3 regions of the Streptomyces sp. NPDC059398 genome follow, and region 3 is predicted to be linked to each of the others. Evidence: riboswitches for the same ligand, from Rfam matches in the RefSeq annotation. Region 3 holds a riboswitch; each other region holds the start of a gene.
The links. A riboswitch is a leader RNA that binds a small molecule or an ion and turns the genes downstream of it on or off. The one in region 3 is predicted to bind thiamine pyrophosphate.
Positions count from the first base shown of each region.

Region 1: another riboswitch for thiamine pyrophosphate. It lies ahead of ACFXBC_RS27055 (thiamine ABC transporter substrate binding subunit); the one in region 3 lies ahead of ACFXBC_RS18845 (purine-cytosine permease family protein).
Region 2: another riboswitch for thiamine pyrophosphate. It lies ahead of thiC (phosphomethylpyrimidine synthase ThiC); the one in region 3 lies ahead of ACFXBC_RS18845 (purine-cytosine permease family protein).

Region 1 is NZ_JBHYWP010000091.1:26,417-31,816, reverse strand. Features, by position in the region: gene frr (ribosome recycling factor) at 1-255, shown strand, start outside; gene ACFXBC_RS27065 (phosphatidate cytidylyltransferase) at 255-1,355, shown strand; gene rlmN (23S rRNA (adenine(2503)-C(2))-methyltransferase RlmN) at 1,458-2,564, shown strand; TPP riboswitch at 2,657-2,761, shown strand; gene ACFXBC_RS27055 (thiamine ABC transporter substrate binding subunit) at 2,894-3,973, shown strand; gene ACFXBC_RS27050 (ABC transporter permease) at 4,045-5,400, shown strand, end outside.
Region 2 is NZ_JBHYWP010000002.1:121,656-127,055, reverse strand. Features, by position in the region: gene thiC (phosphomethylpyrimidine synthase ThiC) at 1-1,587, opposite strand, end outside; TPP riboswitch at 1,580-1,707, opposite strand; gene ACFXBC_RS01730 (YibE/F family protein) at 1,778-3,163, shown strand; gene ACFXBC_RS01725 (SsgA family sporulation/cell division regulator) at 3,182-3,616, opposite strand; gene ACFXBC_RS01720 (IclR family transcriptional regulator) at 3,731-4,501, opposite strand; gene ACFXBC_RS01715 (DUF5326 family protein) at 4,780-4,998, opposite strand; gene ACFXBC_RS01710 (cupin domain-containing protein) at 5,200-5,400, opposite strand, start outside.
Region 3 is NZ_JBHYWP010000049.1:23,888-30,992, forward strand. Features, by position in the region: gene ACFXBC_RS18835 (CGNR zinc finger domain-containing protein) at 10-573, shown strand; gene ACFXBC_RS18840 (hypothetical protein) at 611-1,699, opposite strand; gene ACFXBC_RS18845 (purine-cytosine permease family protein) at 1,823-3,229, opposite strand; TPP riboswitch at 3,212-3,306, opposite strand; gene ACFXBC_RS18850 (HAD family hydrolase) at 3,430-4,080, opposite strand; gene ACFXBC_RS18855 (M20/M25/M40 family metallo-hydrolase) at 4,228-5,340, opposite strand; gene ACFXBC_RS18860 (LacI family DNA-binding transcriptional regulator) at 5,406-6,413, opposite strand; gene ACFXBC_RS18865 (glutamine amidotransferase) at 6,541-7,105, shown strand, end outside.

The sequences.
Region 1 (5,400 bases), on a different contig from region 3:
TTCCCCGAGCTGACCGGTGAGCGCCGCAAGGAGTACATCAAGGTCGCCCGGACCAAGGCCGAGGACTCCAAGATCTCGATCCGCTCCGTCCGCCGCAAGGCCAAGGAGACGATCGACAAGATGATCAAGGACGGCGAGGTCGGCGAGGACGAGGGCCGCCGTGCCGAGAAGGAGCTCGACGACACCACCGCGAAGTACGTCGCGCAGGTGGACGAGCTGCTCAAGCACAAGGAAGCCGAGCTGCTCGAGGTCTGATGAACGACTCTTCCTGGGGTGCCCCGCAGAGCGGCCACCCCGTCGGGGAATGGCGACCCGCCCCCGACCAGGGCGCTGTCCCGGCGGGTCCCGCGTACGGCGAGCATGAAGTTGAGCAGACTCGGCCCATGCCCATCGTGCCCGACGCAGGCGGAGAAGCCGAGGACGGCGGCCGTGGCCCCCACGGCCCCGCCGACCACTTCCGGGGGGCCGCTCGCCCGAGTGGCCCCCCGGTCCGTGACGAGATGCCGCAGGAGCCCATGCCAGCCCCGCCGCCTCCGCAGAAGAAGAAGGCCGGCCGCGATCTGCGTTCGGCGATAGGGGTCGGTCTCGGTCTCGGCGTGGTGGTGATCGCCTCCCTCTTCATCTGGAAGGCCGCCTTCGTCATCGTGATCGCCGTCGCGGTGGTCGTCGGCCTCTGGGAGCTCACCTCCCGGCTCGGTGAGCGCAAGGGCATCAAGGCGCCGCTGGTCCCGCTCGCGGTGGGCGGCGCCGCCATGGTCGTCGCCGGGTACGCGTGGGGCACCGAGGGCGCCTGGATCGCCATGGCGCTCACGGCGCTCGCCGTCCTGGTCTGGCGGATGGCCGAGGCGCCCGACGGCTACCTCAGGGATGTCACGGCCGGTGTGTTCGCCGCGTTCTACGTGCCGTTCCTCGCGACCTTCGTGGCGCTGCTGCTCACCGCCGACGACGGGCCGTGGCGGGTGCTGACGTTCCTGGTGCTGACCGTGGTCAGTGATACGGGTGCGTACGCGATCGGCTGGCGCTTCGGCAAGCACAAGCTCGCACCGCGCATCAGCCCGGGAAAGACCCGCGAGGGCCTGTTCGGAGCGGTCAGCTTCGCGATGGTGGCGGGCGCCCTCTGTATGCACTTCCTGATCGACGACGGGCAGTGGTGGCAGGGTCTGCTGCTCGGCCTCGCCGTCGCGGCCAGCGCCACCCTGGGCGACCTGGGCGAGTCCATGATCAAGAGGGATCTCGGGATCAAGGACATGGGCACACTGCTGCCCGGCCACGGCGGGATCATGGACCGGCTGGACTCCCTGCTCCCCACCGCGCCCGTCGTCTGGCTGCTGCTGGTGCTCTTCGTCGGGTCCTGAGACCGGAGAGCTACCCGTCCGACCTGCGTCTTCACCGGAGGGAGGGCCGTCGTCCACAGGGCGGCGGGCCCTCCCTCCGGTGTCTGCGACACTGGATGGACCATGCCTAAGCCCGGAGAACTCACTTTCGTCGCGCCCCGCGGAGCCAAGAAGCCCCCGCGCCACCTCGCCGACCTCACGCCAGCCGAGCGCAAGGACGCCGTGGCCGAGACCGGCGAGAAGCCGTTCCGTGCCAAGCAGCTGTCGCAGCACTACTTCGCGCGGTACGCCCACGACCCCGCCGAGTGGACCGACATCCCGGCCGCCTCGCGCGAGAAGCTGCGGGAGGCGCTGCTCCCCGACCTGATGAGCGTGGTGCGTCACATCAGCTGTGACAACGACACCACCCGTAAGACGCTCTGGAAGCTGCATGACGGCACGCTGGTCGAGTCGGTGCTGATGCGCTACCCGGACCGGGTCACGATGTGTATCTCCTCGCAGGCCGGCTGCGGTATGAACTGCCCCTTCTGCGCCACCGGCCAGGCCGGTCTCGACCGCAATCTCTCGACGGCCGAGATCGTGCACCAGATCGTCGACGGCATGCGCGCGCTGCGTGACGGCGAGGTGCCCGGCGGGCCCGCGCGGCTCTCCAACATCGTCTTCATGGGGATGGGCGAGCCCCTCGCCAACTACAAGCGGGTGGTCGGCTCGATCCGGCGGCTGACCGACCCCGAGCCGGACGGCCTCGGGCTGTCGCAGCGCGGGATCACCGTGTCCACGGTCGGCCTGGTGCCCGCGATGCTGCGCTTCGCCGACGAGGGCTTCAAGTGCCGCCTCGCGGTCTCGCTGCACGCCCCGGACGACGAGCTGCGCGACACCCTCGTCCCGGTGAACACCCGGTGGAAGGTCCGTGAGGTGCTGGACGCGGCGTGGGAGTACGCGGCGAAGTCCGGCCGCCGGGTCTCCATCGAGTACGCGCTCATCCGCGACATCAACGACCACGCCTGGCGCGGCGACCGGCTGGGACGGCTGCTCAAGGGGAAGCCGGTCCATGTCAATCTGATCCCGCTCAACCCGACACCGGGCTCCAAGTGGACCGCCTCCAGGCCGGAGGACGAGAAGGCGTTCGTCGCGGCCATCGCCGCCCACGGGGTTCCCGTGACCGTACGGGACACCCGCGGCCAGGAGATCGACGGAGCGTGCGGGCAGCTGGCGGCCGCCGAGCGGTAGCGCCCGGCCCGGTCACGGTCACCGCCCGGTCGCCGAGCGGTAGTGCCCGTGGCGCCGAGGGAGGGGCCGTGTAACGTGGGCGGCACATTTTCATATTCCGACAGGGGAGCGCCACAGCGCTGAGAGTGCGGCCACGCCGCAGACCCTCTGGACCTTGCCCGGGTCATTCCGGGTAGGAAGTTCGGTCACTACTCAAGCTGTTCAGCCCTGCCCGCTTCCCGTGGGCAGGGCCGCGTCTCTTCCTGGATGTCCCATCCCAGGAGGAATCAGTGAGCACCACCAAGCGGGCGCGTGAGTCCGGCAGAACGCCGAGCACCCGAAAGCCCGGCATCACCAGGCCGGCCGCGACCGCGCTGGCCGCCGCGCTGGGCGTCACGGCGCTCGCCGCCTGCGGGAGTTCCGGCGACTCCGGTTCGGACGCCGGGAGTTCGAAGGTCGTGACGCTCGTCAGCCATGACTCCTTCGCCGCGTCTCCCGCCGTACTCAAGGAGTTCACCAAGGAGACCGGCTACACCGTCCACGTCCTCAAGAGCGGGGACGCCGGTGCCGCGCTCAACCAGGAGATCCTGAGCAAGGGCTCCCCGCGCGGCGACGTCTTCTTCGGCGTCGACAACACCCTGCTGTCCCGGGCCCTGAGCAACGGCCTCTTCACGCCGTACCGGGCCAAGGGCCTGGACCAGGTCGAGCCCGCCGCCCAGCTCGACGCCGGAAAGCACCGGGTCACGCCCATCGACAGCGGCGACCTCTGCGTCAACTACGACAAGAAGTACTTCGCGGACCACGGCATCGCCCCGCCCCACAGCTTCGACGACCTGATCAAGCCCCAGTACAAGAACCTCCTCGTCACCGAGAACGTGGCCACCTCCTCACCCGGGCTCGGCTTCATGCTCGGCACGGTCGCCCGGTACGGCAACGACGGCTGGCAGGCGTACTGGAAGAAGCTCAAGGCCAACGGCGTCAAGGTCGACGACGGCTGGGAGCAGGCGTACAACAACGACTTCTCCGGCTCGGCCGGCGGCAGAAAGGCCAAGGGCGACCGGCCGCTCGTCGTCTCGTACGCGTCGAGCCCGCCCGCCGAGGTGCTGTACGCCAAGCCGCAGCCGAAGACCGCCCCGACCGGCGTGGCCACCGCCACCTGCTTCCGGCAGACCGAGTTCGCCGGGCTCCTCGACGGCGCGAGGAACGCGGCGGGCGGCAAGGCGCTGATCGACTTCCTCATCAGCAAAAAGTTCCAGGAGGACATGCCGCTCAACATGTTCGTTGACCCGGTGGTGAACGGGGCGAAGGAGCCCGCGGTCTTCACGCGGTTCGGCGCGAAGGTCGGCCACCCCGAGACGGTCGCACCGGGCACAATCGCCAAGAACCGTGATCAGTGGGTCAAGTCGTGGTCCTCGATCGTCCTGAAGTAGCCACCCCGCCGCACGCCGGGCCGTCCGCGCGGGGGACGGCCCGGCGCGGGACCGCGGTGCGGCTCGCGCTGATGGCCGTGCCCGCCGCCTTCTTCGCGGTCTTCTTCGCCTACCCGGTGGCAGCAATCGTCGGCCGGGGCCTCAGGGCGGGCGGCTCGTGGCAGCTGGGGCGGTTCGGTGAGGTCCTCGACCGGCCCGACATCCTGCACGTCCTGTGGTTCACCACCTGGCAGGCGTGCGCGTCGACCGGGCTGACGCTGCTGATCGCGCTCCCCGGCGCCTATGTCTTCGCCCGCTTCGACTTCCCCGGCAAGCAGCTGCTGCGCGCGGTGGCGACGGTGCCGTTCGTGCTGCCCACCGTCGTCGTCGGGACGGCCTTCCTCGCGCTGCTCGGCCGCGGCGGGTTGCTCGACCAGCTGTGGGGCGTACGCCTGGACACCACCGTCTGGGCGATCCTGCTCGCGCACGTCTTCTTCAACTACGCGGTGGTCGTACGGACCGTGGGCGGCCTCTGGTCGCAGCTCGACCCGCGCCAGGAGGAGGCCGCGCGGGTGCTCGGCGCCTCCCGGTTCGCCGCCTGGCGGCGGGTGACTCTGCCCGCACTGACGCCCGCCCTCGCGGCGGCCTCGCTGATGGTCTTCCTCTTCACCTTCACCTCCTTCGGTGTGGTGCAGATCCTCGGCGGACCCACCTTCTCCACGCTGGAGGTGGAGATCTACCGGGAGACCGCCGAACTGCTCGACCTGCCGACGGCCGCCGTGCTGACCCTGGTGCAGTTCGCCGCGGTCGGGGCGATCCTCGCGCTGCACGCCTGGACCGTGCGGCGCCGGGAGAGCGCGCTGAGCCTCGTCGACCCGGCGCTCACCTCGCGCCGTCCGGCGGGCACGGGCCAGTGGACGCTGGTCGGCGGGGTGCTCGCGGTGATCGCCGTACTGATCCTGCTGCCCCTGGGGGTACTGGTCGCGCGCTCGCTCGACGGGCCCGGGGGGTACGGCTTCGCTTTCTACCGGGCGCTCCAGTCGCAGGGGGCGAGCGGTGGAACGTTTCCGGTCCCGCCCCTCGAAGCGGTCTGGAACTCCGTGCGGTACGCCGTGGTCGCGACCGGGATCGCCCTGGTTGTCGGCGGACTCGCGGCCGCCGCGCTCACCCGGCGGGCCGGCCGGCTGGTACGCGGGTTCGACGCCCTGCTGATGCTTCCCCTCGGGGTCTCCGCGGTCACCGTCGGCTTCGGGTTTTTGATCACCCTCGACAGGCCGCCGCTCGATCTGCGCTCGTCCTGGCTCCTGGTGCCGCTCGCGCAGGCGCTGGTGGGGGTGCCCTTCGTCGTACGCACGATGCTGCCGGTGCTGCGCGCCGTGGACGGGCGGCTACGGGAGGCGGCTGCGGTGCTCGGGGCCTCGCCGCTGCGGGCCTGGCGCGAGGTGGAC
Region 2 (5,400 bases), on a different contig from region 3:
CAGCGTCTCATCGTGGAACTCCCTTGCCGTATCGGGGTCGAGAGCCAGATTGAACTGGTCCTCCCAGCGGAACTCGAAGCGTGCGTCCGAGAGCGCGTCGTCCCACTTCTGCGCATCCGGATGCCCCTTCGCGAGATCCGCCGCATGGGCCGCGATCTTGTAGGTGATCACGCCGGTCTTCACGTCGTCCCGGTTGGGCAGTCCCAGGTGCTCCTTGGGCGTGACATAGCAGAGCATGGCCGTGCCCCACCAGGCGATCATCGCCGCACCGATACCGGAGGTGATGTGGTCGTACGCCGGGGCCACGTCCGTGGTGAGCGGGCCGAGCGTGTAGAAGGGAGCCTCCTCGCAGATCTCCTGCTGGAGGTCGACGTTCTCCTTGATCTTGTGCATCGGGACGTGCCCGGGGCCCTCGATCATCGTCTGTACACCATGACGTTTGGCGATCGTGTTGAGTTCCCCGAGGGTGCGCAACTCCGCGAACTGCGCCTCGTCGTTGGCGTCCGCGATCGACCCGGGCCGCAGCCCGTCGCCCAGCGAATAGGTGACGTCGTAGGAGGCCAGAATGGCGGAGAGCTCCTCGAAGTGCTCGTACAGGAAGGACTCCTTGTGGTGCGCCAGGCACCACGCGGCCATGATCGAGCCGCCGCGCGAGACGATGCCGGTCTTGCGGCGCGCGGTGAGCGGCACATACCGCAGCAGCACGCCGGCGTGCACCGTCATGTAGTCGACGCCCTGTTCGGCCTGTTCGATGACGGTGTCCTTGTAGATCTCCCAGGTCAGCTCCTCGGCCTGGCCGTCGACCTTCTCCAGGGCCTGGTAGAGCGGCACCGTGCCGATCGGGACGGGCGAGTTGCGCAGCACCCACTCGCGGGTGGTGTGGATATTGCGCCCGGTGGACAGGTCCATGACCGTGTCGGCGCCCCACTTGGTGGCCCAGGTCATCTTGTCCACCTCCTCCTCGATGGAGGAAGTGACCGCGGAGTTCCCGATGTTGGCGTTGACCTTCACCAGGAACCGTTTCCCGATGATCATCGGCTCGATCTCCGGGTGGTTGACGTTGGCCGGCAGAACAGCCCGACCCGCGGCGATCTCCTCCCGTACGACCTCGGGGGAGACGTTCTCCCGGATCGCGACGTACTCCATCTCCGGAGTGATCTCCCCGCGCACGGCGTACGCGAGCTGGCTCACCGCACGCCCCTCGCGCCCCCTCCTGGGCTGGCGGGGACGGCCGGGGAAGACCGCGTCGAGGTTACGGAGTCCGCCGCGCGGCGATGTGTGCTTGATCCCGTCGTCCTCGGGACGGGCCGGTCGGCCCGTGTACTCCTCGGTGTCGCCGCGGCCGATGATCCAGTTCTCCCGGAGCGGGGCGAGCCCGCGCCGTACATCGGTCTCGACGGTGGGGTCGGTGTACGGGCCCGACGTGTCGTACAGCGCCACGTCCTGCCCGTTGGTGAGGTGCACCTGCCTGACCGGCACCCTGAGGTCCGCGCGTGAGCCCTCGGGGCCCGCGACATATCCCTTGTGCCAGCCCGGCTTGCGCTCGTTCTGGTCGGTGGCAGGCGTGTGTGCGTCCACTGTGGTCATGAGACCTACTCCCTACGCCGGCATTACCCGGTAACAGGTTCGGCGGTCGGCGCAGCTCCCCAGCAGACTGCTGGTCAGCGCCCTCTCAGCCCGGTGCTCCGAGCTCCCGCGTGTGCAAAGGTGCCTCCACGCTAACGCCCTGGGCCGCACGCTGAACAGAGGGCCTCCCCGTTCTTGCGATGATCGGGCGGTGACAGCACTGACCGAACCGCCCCCCGGCGAGCACGTCCATACGCACAGCCACGGCCCCGCGGCGCCCGTCTCCCGGCATCTGCGCAAGGTCATCGCGGCGGTGCTGATTCCTTTCGCCACGGCGGTGGTTGTCGGTCTCGTGGCCCTCTGGCCGGGCGGGGCGCCGCACCATGCCCGCAGCGGAGTCGGGTTCGACCGGCAGACACAGCAGGGCTCAGTGGTGGAGATCACTGCGGTCAACTGTGCGGATCTGCACGCCAGTCAGTCGTCGACGGGCGGCGGGGGCACGGCCGGGGGCGGCGGTGCGGCCGGGGGCGTCGCGTCGCCGGGCTCCGGCGGCGGTGCGGCATCGCCGGGCGCCCGGTGCAAGAAGGCGAAGATCGAGGTGTCGAGCGGCAAGGACAAGGGCCGCACCTTCACCGAGGTCGTCCAGCCGGACTCCCCGCGCCAGTTGCGCCGGGGGCAGGGCGTGATCGTGGCATACGCCCCCGACGCACCGCGCGACCTGCAGTACTCGGTCTCCGATGTGGACCGGAAGTTCCCGATGGTGCTGCTCGCCGGAGTCTTCGCGCTGGTGGTGGTCGCGGTGGGCCGGCTGCGGGGGCTGATGGCGCTGGTGGCACTGGCCGTCAGCTTCGCCGTGCTGACGCTGTTCATCCTGCCCGCGATTCTGCACGGGTCGAATCCGCTGGTCGTGGCGGTGATCGGGGCGAGCGCCATCATGCTGATCGCGCTCTACACCTGCCACGGCCTGACAGCGCGGACCTCGGTCGCCGTCATCGGCACGCTGATCTCGCTGATACTGATCGGGCTGCTCGGTTCGCTCTTCATCGGCTGGGCGAGCCTGACCGGCAACACCGACGACAGCACCGGACTGATCCATGGCCTCTACCCGCACATCGACATGAGCGGGCTGCTGCTGGCGAGCGTCATCATCGGATCGCTGGGGGTGCTGGACGACGTGACGGTCACCCAGACCTCGGCCGTCTGGGAACTCCACCAGGCCGACCCCACGATGGGGGCCCGTGGGCTCTACCGCGCGGGTATCCGGATCGGCCGCGACCACATCGCGTCCGTGGTCAACACGCTGGTGCTCGCCTACGCGGGCGCGGCGCTGCCCCTGCTGCTGCTCTTCTCGATCGCGCAGAGCGGCGTGGGGACGGTGGCCAACTCGGAGCTGGTCGCGGAGGAGATCGTACGGACCCTGGTGGGGTCGATCGGCCTGGTCGCCTCGGTGCCGGTGACCACGGCGCTCGCCGCGCTCGTGGTCTCGGCCGACCGTACGGGCGTGGCGTCCGGGGGCGCGGCGGGCGGTGGGACGGCGCTGACGCTCACCGGAGCGGGCCGCGCCCGGGGCGGCCGGGGCCGCCGTCGCAGGCGCTGATCAGCCGGTGCGCCGGTCTCAACCCGCGTTCTCCTCCGCGAGGATCCGCCCGAGCGCCGCCTCCAGATGCCCGTCGAAGTCGCCCAGGCTGCGCTCCTCACCGAGCGGGACGATCTTGTCGGTACGGTCCAGGAAGGCGATCAGCGGGGCGCTGCCCGCCCGGAACAGCGCGCGGTCCGCGCCGACCTGGAGGCGCAGATGGACGTCGGCCAGCCCTGACGGGTCGCTCGGCGCGATGTGCACATCGCCGTCCCCCGTCGGGGCGTTGATCCCGTCGAGAAGCAGCTCGCGGCCGAACGTCCAGGTCACCGGCGCGTCCCCGGGAAGGTGGAAGGTCATCCGGACCGCGTACGGATCACTCACCTCGTAGCACAGCTCCACCGGGATACGGAAGGAGAGCTCCTCGGAGACGAGGAAGCTCATCATGACCTCTGCCTGGACCGATTCGCGCATGTCCCTACCCCGCAGTAGACGCCGTGTTGGTTCACAAGTTGGCCGGGAATGTGCGTCCAGGCCCTCTTGACGTAATCGTGCTGTAAGCGCAAACAGATCACAAGGAGTGATATTTCAGATACTGATAGAGAACGCAAGTGAATCGAGCAGAGGCATCAGTTCGGAGCGTAACGTTTTGACTGCGGAGAGCAACTTGACTTGCTGGTGTACGGGGCCGGAAACAGCCATTGCCGCAGCCACTGGACCGACCGTGACCGGGACGGCCGCGCAGACGGTTCCGATGGCGTACTCCTGCCGCTCGACCACCGGTTGTATCCGCTCGGCCGCAGCCAGTCTCCGCAGGAAGACGCACCGGTCCCGCACGGAATAGCGGGTCAGCGAACGTACCGGATGGCGGTCCAGGTGATCTTCGCGGGAGGCTTCATCGAGCTGGCTCAGGAGGCACTGGCCGAGGGCGTGTGCATGACCGGTTTGACGGAAATCCGCCCACTCATCGACGGCCGGCGCAGCGGGAGTGTCGGCGACCGCGAGCAGGTCGATCTCACCCTCGCGGTACGCCGCAAAATAGACCGGAACCCCGAGCGCGTCCCGCCAGGAATTCAGTGATTCGATCAGCGTGGCGCGCCGGTTCCGTGCGGCGCAGCGGCCGGCCAGCCGCTCTGCGGCGGCCCCGGGCACGAACACACCGTTCTCCCGGCGCACATAGCCCTCATGGGCCAGGGTGCGCAACAGGTGGTAGGCGGTCGGAAGGGGAAGACCCGCCTCCCTGGCCAGCTGTTTCGCGGGGGCCCCACCGCTGTGGGAGCTGACCTCCTCCAGCAGTCTGAGCGCGCGCTGCACCGAGCCGATCAAAGTCGGCGCAGCGGTGTGAGGTGCTGTGGCCAAAGAGTCACCCCCAGCATGCCGACGGTGGGTCCCGTACCCGTGAGGGCTCACCCCTCATGGGTCCCGCCGCGCACAATCTGCTGGTCAGCGCCCTTTCAGGCCGGATTCCCGAGGAGGCGGCAAGGATTTCTCACTGTAGCCACAGCCTCCGTCCGGGCGTGGGGATTTGCCGCCCCGTCCCTCCGCAGGGTTAACGGCCGCACGAGTACACCAGTCCGGGCCGGCCGTTCCGCGAGCGGTGCTCGTGCGGTGCGGCCCGGTGCTTGTGCAGCGCGGTGTTACCAGTCGTTCCGCGAGGATGACGACGAGGTGAACTTGCGTACGACGTAGATCAGTCCGGCGACGAGCGCCACCAGGAGCAGGGCCTTGAAGAGCAGCCCGATCACGAAGCCGATGACGGTCGCGATGAGGCCGCCGAACACGATCAGCACGAGGACGGGCACCGCGACCCACTTCACCCACCACGGCATTCCCGCGAAAATCTCTCGGACCGCCATCGTCCTTACCTCTTCCTGGATCTTCCTGGACCACGCCGGCCACTCCGGGTGCTCTGCTGTCGATGCTAAAGGCGCCGGGGTGGCCGGTGGCGGCCGTGGAGCCCTTGGAATCCCCTGATCCGCCCCCTACGGGACACCAGGGGCCCAGGAGTCCGGGGCTCGGGGGCCGAGTCCCGGAATCCGGGCCCGGAGCCCCGCGCGTCAGCTCTCGGGCGGTGAGAAGACCACCAGGACCCGCAGGTCCTCGGAGATGTGGTGGAACTTGTGCGCCACCCCCGCCGGGACGTACACCACCCCGCCGCGGGCGACCTCGGTCGTCTCGGTACCGACGGTGATCGAGGCCCGTCCGCTCACCACGAAGTACACCTCGTCCTGGCCGTGCGGCTGCTGGCGGTCGGTGGC
Region 3 (7,105 bases):
CATGGTGACGTGAACCTGACCCATGTCTTCGTCTGCGGCAACCCGGCGCTCGACTTCGCCGCGACCCTGCGGGCCCGCCGCTCCGCGCGCTTCGAGATGTTCGTGACGCCGGAGCGGCTGGACGCCTGGTATCTGGAGTCCGGCGTCGTCGACGCGATCGCCCCGGGCGACGAGGACGACGTACAGCAGGCGACGGCCGTGCGTGAGGCCGTCTACGAGCTGATCACGGCTCGCCGCCTCGGGGAGCCGTTCGGCCGGGACCCGCTCGACGTGCTGAACGAGGCGGCCCGCAGGCCCCCCGCGACACCGCAGCTCACCGGGGCGGGGCGCCGGACCGAAGCCACGCCCGAACAGGCCCTGTCGACCGTCGCCCGGCTCGCCGTCGAGCTGCTCAGCGGGCCGGACGTCCCCCTGCTCAAGGAGTGCGGCAATCCCCAGTGCACCCGTGTCTACATCGACCGGTCCCGCGGGGTGCGGCGGCAGTGGTGCGGTATGGACTCGTGCGGCAACAAGATCAAGGCTGCCGCCTACCGTGCGCGCAGGAAGAACGCGCACACCGCGACCGCCCGCTGAGCGCGGCGCCGGAGGCCCGGAGGATCCGCGCCTGAGCTCACCCCGTACGGGTCGGCGCCGGCCTGGTGCGCTCCAACTCCTGTACGAGCAGGAGCAGATCGGCGGGGGCCGCGGTGAGGCGGACCCGGGTACCGGAGTCGAGGAGTTCGGCGACGTACCAGCTTGCCGGTGTTCTGCGCTCCGAGCTTTTCGGGCGCCGCAGCCCCTGTACGGTGAAGCGCCCCTCGGGTATCTCCTTGCCGACGAGACGGCCGGGCCCGCCGTGCGGCAGCACCGCCATCGGGCCGGCGCCGAGGACGACATGGCTGCCCAGGAGGTCCGGATCGTACGGCCTGTCCTGCAGGAAGCGGGCGGGCAGGAAGACGTCCTTCCCCTCGGGCAGCGGGCGCGGTTCGACCGGTCTGATCCGGCCGGTCGCCCGCCAGGCCCAGACCAGGAGCGCGATCACCGTCAGCACCCCGACGGCGGCCACTGGGACCGCGACGGCCCGCCCCGGGCGCAGTCCGCCGAGCGGTACCGCCCACAGAGCGGCGGCGGCCAGGGGAACGGGGAAGAAGAACACGCCCGGCCGGGCCGGTTCGCCGGGGGTGACGGGGCGTCCGTCGCGCGGCCGGCGCACCAGCAGCAGGACGGCGAGGAGACCGGCCGCGAGGATCAGGAAGACCACGCCTCCGGCGATCCCGCCGGGACGTGGCAGGTCCTCGTTCGCAGTGTGCTGCCGGCTCGCGACCTTCATCAGGTCGCCGCGCCACCAGGTCAGGGTGACGTGGTCACCGGGGCCGAAGGCGGCTGCGGTGTCGTAGGCGACGCTCAGCCGGTCCACCGGCTCATCGCCGCGGAAGTAGAGCCAGTCGTTGTGGTTGTCGTGGTCCAGCTCGGCCTTGGTCCGCTCGATCACCGCGGGCAGCGTGGTGACGCAGTCGGCGCGCGGATCGGCAGGTGCCGAGGCCGGGCACGGTGCCGCCGCCCGCCAGTCCCGGTCCCGCCGCTCCTCGGACGACACCCCGCCCACGGCGAAGCAGGTGGCCCCCGCGACGGCCGACAAACACAGCAGCAGCGGCAGCAGCCGCGCACGTATGAACCGCCCCGCCCGCAGGCGTGGAGCCGGATCCCCCATCCCGAACACGCTGCCGATTCTGTCATGTTCCCCTCCCGGCCGGGGCCGACAGCGGGATGCGGGCCGCAGCGCCCCGTCCGGTCGCCTCCCCGAACAGCCCGTCCGCGCACCGCACTTCAGCTCCGCGGGCGGCTACCGAGCGGCCGGGCGGCGCAGCCTGAGGGGTGCGTAGACGGCGAGCGCGGTGAGGAACGCCACGTAGTAGGCGAGGTCGGCGCCGTGCAGGGCCGCGGCCACCGGACCCGTGTAGAGGCCGGTGTTCATGAAGGGGACCGCCGCCGCGAAGGCGGCGCAGAACGCCACCAGCGCGGACAGGCCGTACCGCCGGTGACCGCTCTCCGCCACCGGGTCGACCGGCTCGCCCGCACGGGCCCGCGCGAACCAGTCGACAGCCACCACGGCGACGAAGCCGGGGATCCAGTAGCCGACGAACAGCAGGACGTTCTGGAAGCGGGCGGCGGTGTCGGCGGCATGCATCCACAGCACCAGCGGGAAACCGAGAACGGCGGCGAGCGCGGCGGCCAGCGGGCGCGGTACGCGCAGTCCGATGGTCTGCAGGGCCAGCGAACCGCTGTAGTCGTTCATGGCGTTGCTGCACAGCGCGGCCAGCGCCACCGCCAGCAGCCCCAGCGCGCCGAGTACACCGCCGCCCAGCAGTTCGTCGACCCCGCGCGCGGTCTGGTCGGTGAAGACGGAGGCCCCCCACAGCCCCAGCGACTGGACGGCCACGAAGGAGACGCTGACGCCGAGGAGCGTGTACCAGAACATACGGGTACGGGAGGTGTTCTTCGGCAGGTAACGGCTGAAGTCACTGGCGTACGGCGCCCACGAAAGGGCCAGGCTGAGGGCGATGGTGCTCGTCAGGACGAACGCACCGGCGCGGTCGGCGCCGTGGACGCTCCCGGACGAGCTGTGGACGCTGCCGGGGAGCCGGAGCGCCAGGGCGACGAAGGCGGCGGCGAGCACGAAGGTCATCAGCTTCTGCATCCGGTGGATCGCCTCGTAGCCCAGTACTCCGAGTGACCCCTGTCCGGCCATCATCACCAGCACCCCCAGCCAGAAGGGCCAGCCGCAGAGCCGGGCGAGCGCGTCACCGCCGAACAGCCCGATGAGGGCGTCCCAGGCCACCGACGAGAGCCACTGCAGCAGGCCGGGCACCGCGACGGACCGGCCGAACGCGAGCCGGGCCAGCGGCAGCTGGCCCGCCCCCGTGCGGCTGCCCCAGGTTCCGAGGTACGCGGTGGGGACGGCGCCGACGAGGGTGCCCAGCACCACGGCCAGCAGGGCGGTGGGCAGGTCCAGGCCGAGCGCGATTCCGACGGTGCCGGTGAAGACTCCCGTCATGGTCAGATTCGGCGCGAACCATACGGTGAACAGCCGGCCGGGGCGGCCGTAGCGGTGCTGCTCGGGCACCGGCGCGATACCGCGTGCCTCGATCCGCAGGTCGCCGGGGGCGGCGGGCATCCGGCCGTCGAAGACGGACCGGTTCTCTGTGGCCGACGTGCTGCTCGGAGCAGGTGGCAATGACATGAGCGACATCCCTCCGCCAGTGCTAACTGGTTCAGGTTCGGCGGGTGTGATCTCAGCCCCTGGGCGGGGCACCCCGTGTCCGGTACGTCTGCAAGGCTAACGCGCGGCGTCGGGCCGTCCGCGGTGAGGGGGCCCGGCCGTGCACCCCGGCGGTCCCGCCGTCCGGGGCGGTGAGGCCGGCACGGCGGTCCGCGGCTCGGTCCCGCCGTTCATCCCGCGGCGAGGAGGGCGGGCAGCTCACGCATGTCGTCGAAGACCACGGTGTCCGGCCCGTGCAGCCACTCCGCGGGGGTGAGACCGCCGCAGTAGCCGAACGCGCGCATCCCGGCTGCGCGGGCTGCGTGTACGCCGTAGCGGCTGTCCTCGATCACGGCGCAGACCTCGGGGGCGAAGCCCATCTGCCGTGCCGCGTGCAGGAAGAGGTCGGGTGCGGGCTTGCCGTTGGCGACTTCCGACGCGCTGTAGATGCGGCCTTCGAAGCGGGGGTAGAGCCCGGTCAGACCGAGGGTGTGGCGGAGGCCGTTGTGGCCGCTGCTCGATGCCACACAGGTGGGCAGCCCGATCCGGTCCAGGGCCTCCACCACACCGTCTACAGAGGTGAGTTCGGCCTCCATGGCGGTGCGGTACAGCTGTTTCTGCTCCGCCTCCCAGCCATCCGGGATCCGGATCCCGAGGTGTTGCTCGATGTCGGCGATCATGTCGGCGTGCGAGCGGCCGACGAAGCGTTCGACGACCTCGGCCTCGCTGAGCGGCCAGCCGAGCGCCGCCAGGCTCACCGCGTCCACACGGACCGCGATGCGCTCGCTGTCCACCAGAACGCCGTCGCAGTCGAATATCACGAGTTCAATGGGCCTGGTCACACCGGCATGCTACGGGAGCGGGCGAGTGGGGCCCAGGGTGCGGGTGAACCATGATCGCCTACGCGCGGACCGGGCCCCGGCCGCGTTCCGCGGGGCGCATCCGCGACGGCCCGCGCCCCTACGCCCCGGGCGGATGTCAGGACCGGCTCAGCGGGGCCCCGGCGCGCCGTCCTCCCGTTGGCTCCAGGAGGCGAGCAGGCGGTGGATGGCCTCGGCGGCCTCGGGGATCGCGGCCACGGAGCAGGTCTCGTCGGTGACATGCGCCTGGTCGGGGTCGCCGGGGCCGTAGATGACGACCGCACGGGCGTCCACCTTCGCGGCCAGTACCGAGGCGTCGGTGAAGTAGGTGGCGTACTGCGGCTGCCCGGCGTCCTGCGCGGGGCGCAGGGCGCCCGACACGTCACGGACGAGTGCGGTGCCGGGGTCGGTGTCCACGCCGTCCAGGTCGAGTACCCGCTCGATCCTGGTGCCGGGCCCGGCCAGCTGTCCGATGGCCCGCAGCGCGTCGTCGGAGCTGAAGCCGGGGACGGTACGGATGTCGACCATCAGCTCGGCGCGGTCGGGGACGAGGTTGGGCTGGACACCGGCGTGGAAGGTGCCCACGTTGACGGTGGCCGCGCCGTGGGTCGCACTACGGGGCCAGTCCTGGTGGTCATGGATCCGTACCGCCGCCGCGGCGAGCCTGGCCAGTGCGTTGTCGCCGAGTTCGGGCCGGGATCCGTGGGCGCTGCGGCCCTCGGCGGTGAGCCGCAGCCACAGCACACCCTTGTGACCGAGGACGATCCGGTTCGCGGTGGGTTCGGCGACCAGCAGCACCGGACTCGCCGTCAGCCCCTCCAGCCGGGCCGCTCCCTCGCAGCCGGTCTCCTCGCCGAAGGTGAGGACGAGCTGTACGTCGGTTTCGGCGGGGTGGGTCGTGGCCCGGTGGGCCGCGGCGGCCACCATGCACGCCACACCGGCCTTCATGTCGCTGCTGCCGCGCCCCCGGAGCCGGCCGCCCCGGATGTCGCCGCTCAGCGGGTCGAACGACCAGCCGGACGCATCGGCGGGGACGGTGTCCAGGTGTCCGGTCAGGGTGACGGGGGTGCGGCTGCCGAAGCGGGCGACGAGATTGGTCCGTCCTGGCTCCGGTTCCTCGGTCCGTACGCTGAAGCCGGCGTCGGCGAGCAGCGGGGCGATGAGTGCGGCGGCGGGCGTCTCGTTCCCGCCCCTGGTGTCCACTCGGACGAGCTGCTGGGTCAGCGAAACGGGGTCAAGCACGCGAAGGTCTCCTGTCGGTACTGCGGGGCGGGGCGCGGATCAGTGCCGCGGATCAGTGCTGCGCGTCAGTTCTGCGGGGGAACCGCGGAGCCGCGGATCACGAGGTGCAGGGGGAAGGACTTCGTCACCCGGGCGCCGTCCGGGGATTCGATCCGGTTCTGGACCACTTCGAGTGCCGTACGGGCGAGGTCGGCGACGGGCTGCTGCAGCGTGGTGAGTTTGGGGCGGAGCCACTCACCGACACGGATGCCGTCGCAGCCGATGACGGAGAGGTCCTCCGGGATACGCAGTCCGTGCAGTTCCGCCGCGCCCAGAATGCCGACCGCGACGATGTCACTGCCCACGAAGGCGGCTGTCGGCGGCTGGGCTGCGCGCGCCAGGTAGGGGAAGGTGCTGGCGCCGAACTGCTCGGTGTACGGGCCGTGCAGGACGAGGTCCTCGTCGACGTCGAGTCCGGCGTGTTCCATGGCGTCCCGGTAACCGCGCAGCCGGTCGCGGGTGGTGGACAGTTCACGGGGGCCGGCGATGTGCATGATGCGCCGGTGCCCGAGCTGCACGAGGTAGGACGTGGCCTGGTAGGCGCCGCTGTAGTTGTCGACGGCGACGGTGTCCAGCTCGGAGGGGCTGGCGACCTCCTCGTCCAGGAGGACCACGGGGAGACCTTCGGCGATCGCCCGGGTCAGCCGGGGGTTCTGGCGGTGCATTCCGACGTAGATCAACCCGTCGACGGCCTCGGTCGACGCGGCGAAGTCGCTGAAGAGCGACTCGCGCCGGGCCTGCTGGCCGGTGATGCCCACCACGAGGGCCACTCCCCCGGCGGCGGCCGCCGCGGCGACCTCCTCGGCCAGGTCCGCGAAGAACGGGTTGATCAGGTCCGGCACCACGAGCGCGATGAGCGGGCGCCCGGCGCGCGGGCCGGACGGGGCGGGCACCGGTACCTCGTAGTTCAGCTCCCGCACGGCGGCATCGATCCGGGCCGCCGTCTCCGGCTGCACCTTCAGCTGCCCGCGCAAGTACCGCGACACCGTCGAGGCCGATACCTGCGCATGTTGCGCAACGCTGGTCAACGTCATCCGAACCCCTCTCGCTTTTCCCGCAGTCTAGTGCGCTCACGGTAGGGCATTGACGTCGGATCGACCCGCTTCTATGGTTGCGCAAAACCAGCGCAACGTTGCGCACGATCTTTCTGAGGAGGTACGTGTGAGCCGCGTACTCATCGCAGGCGAGTCCTGGATCAACGCATCCACCGACTTCAAGGGCTACGACGCCTTCCCCCATGCCCAGCTGGAGGTGGGCGTCACCCCGCTGCTCCAGGCCCTGCAGGAAGCGGGTCACGAGGTCACGCATCTGCTCTCGCACGATGTCGCGGTCCACTTCCCGGAGACCCTGGAGAAGCTGGACGCCTACGACGTGGTGATCCTTTCGGACATCGGCGCCAACTCGATGCTGCTCCACCCGCAGGTGTTCGCCCAGGGGCGCCCGTTCCCCAACCGGCTCAAGCTCCTCGCCCAGTGGGTCCGGCAGGGCGGCGGTCTCGCCATGGCCGGCGGCTATCTGAGCTTCCAGGGCTTCCAGGCCAAGGCCAACTACCACGCGACGCCGATCGAGGACATCCTGCCGGTGCAGATCCTCCCGTACGACGACCGCGTGGAGTGCCCCGAAGGCATCGGCGGCGCACTCACCGATGAGACGCACGAGGTCACGGCGGGGCTGGCGGCCGAGTGGCCGATCCTCCTCGGCTACCAGCGGCTCACCGCGAAGCCGG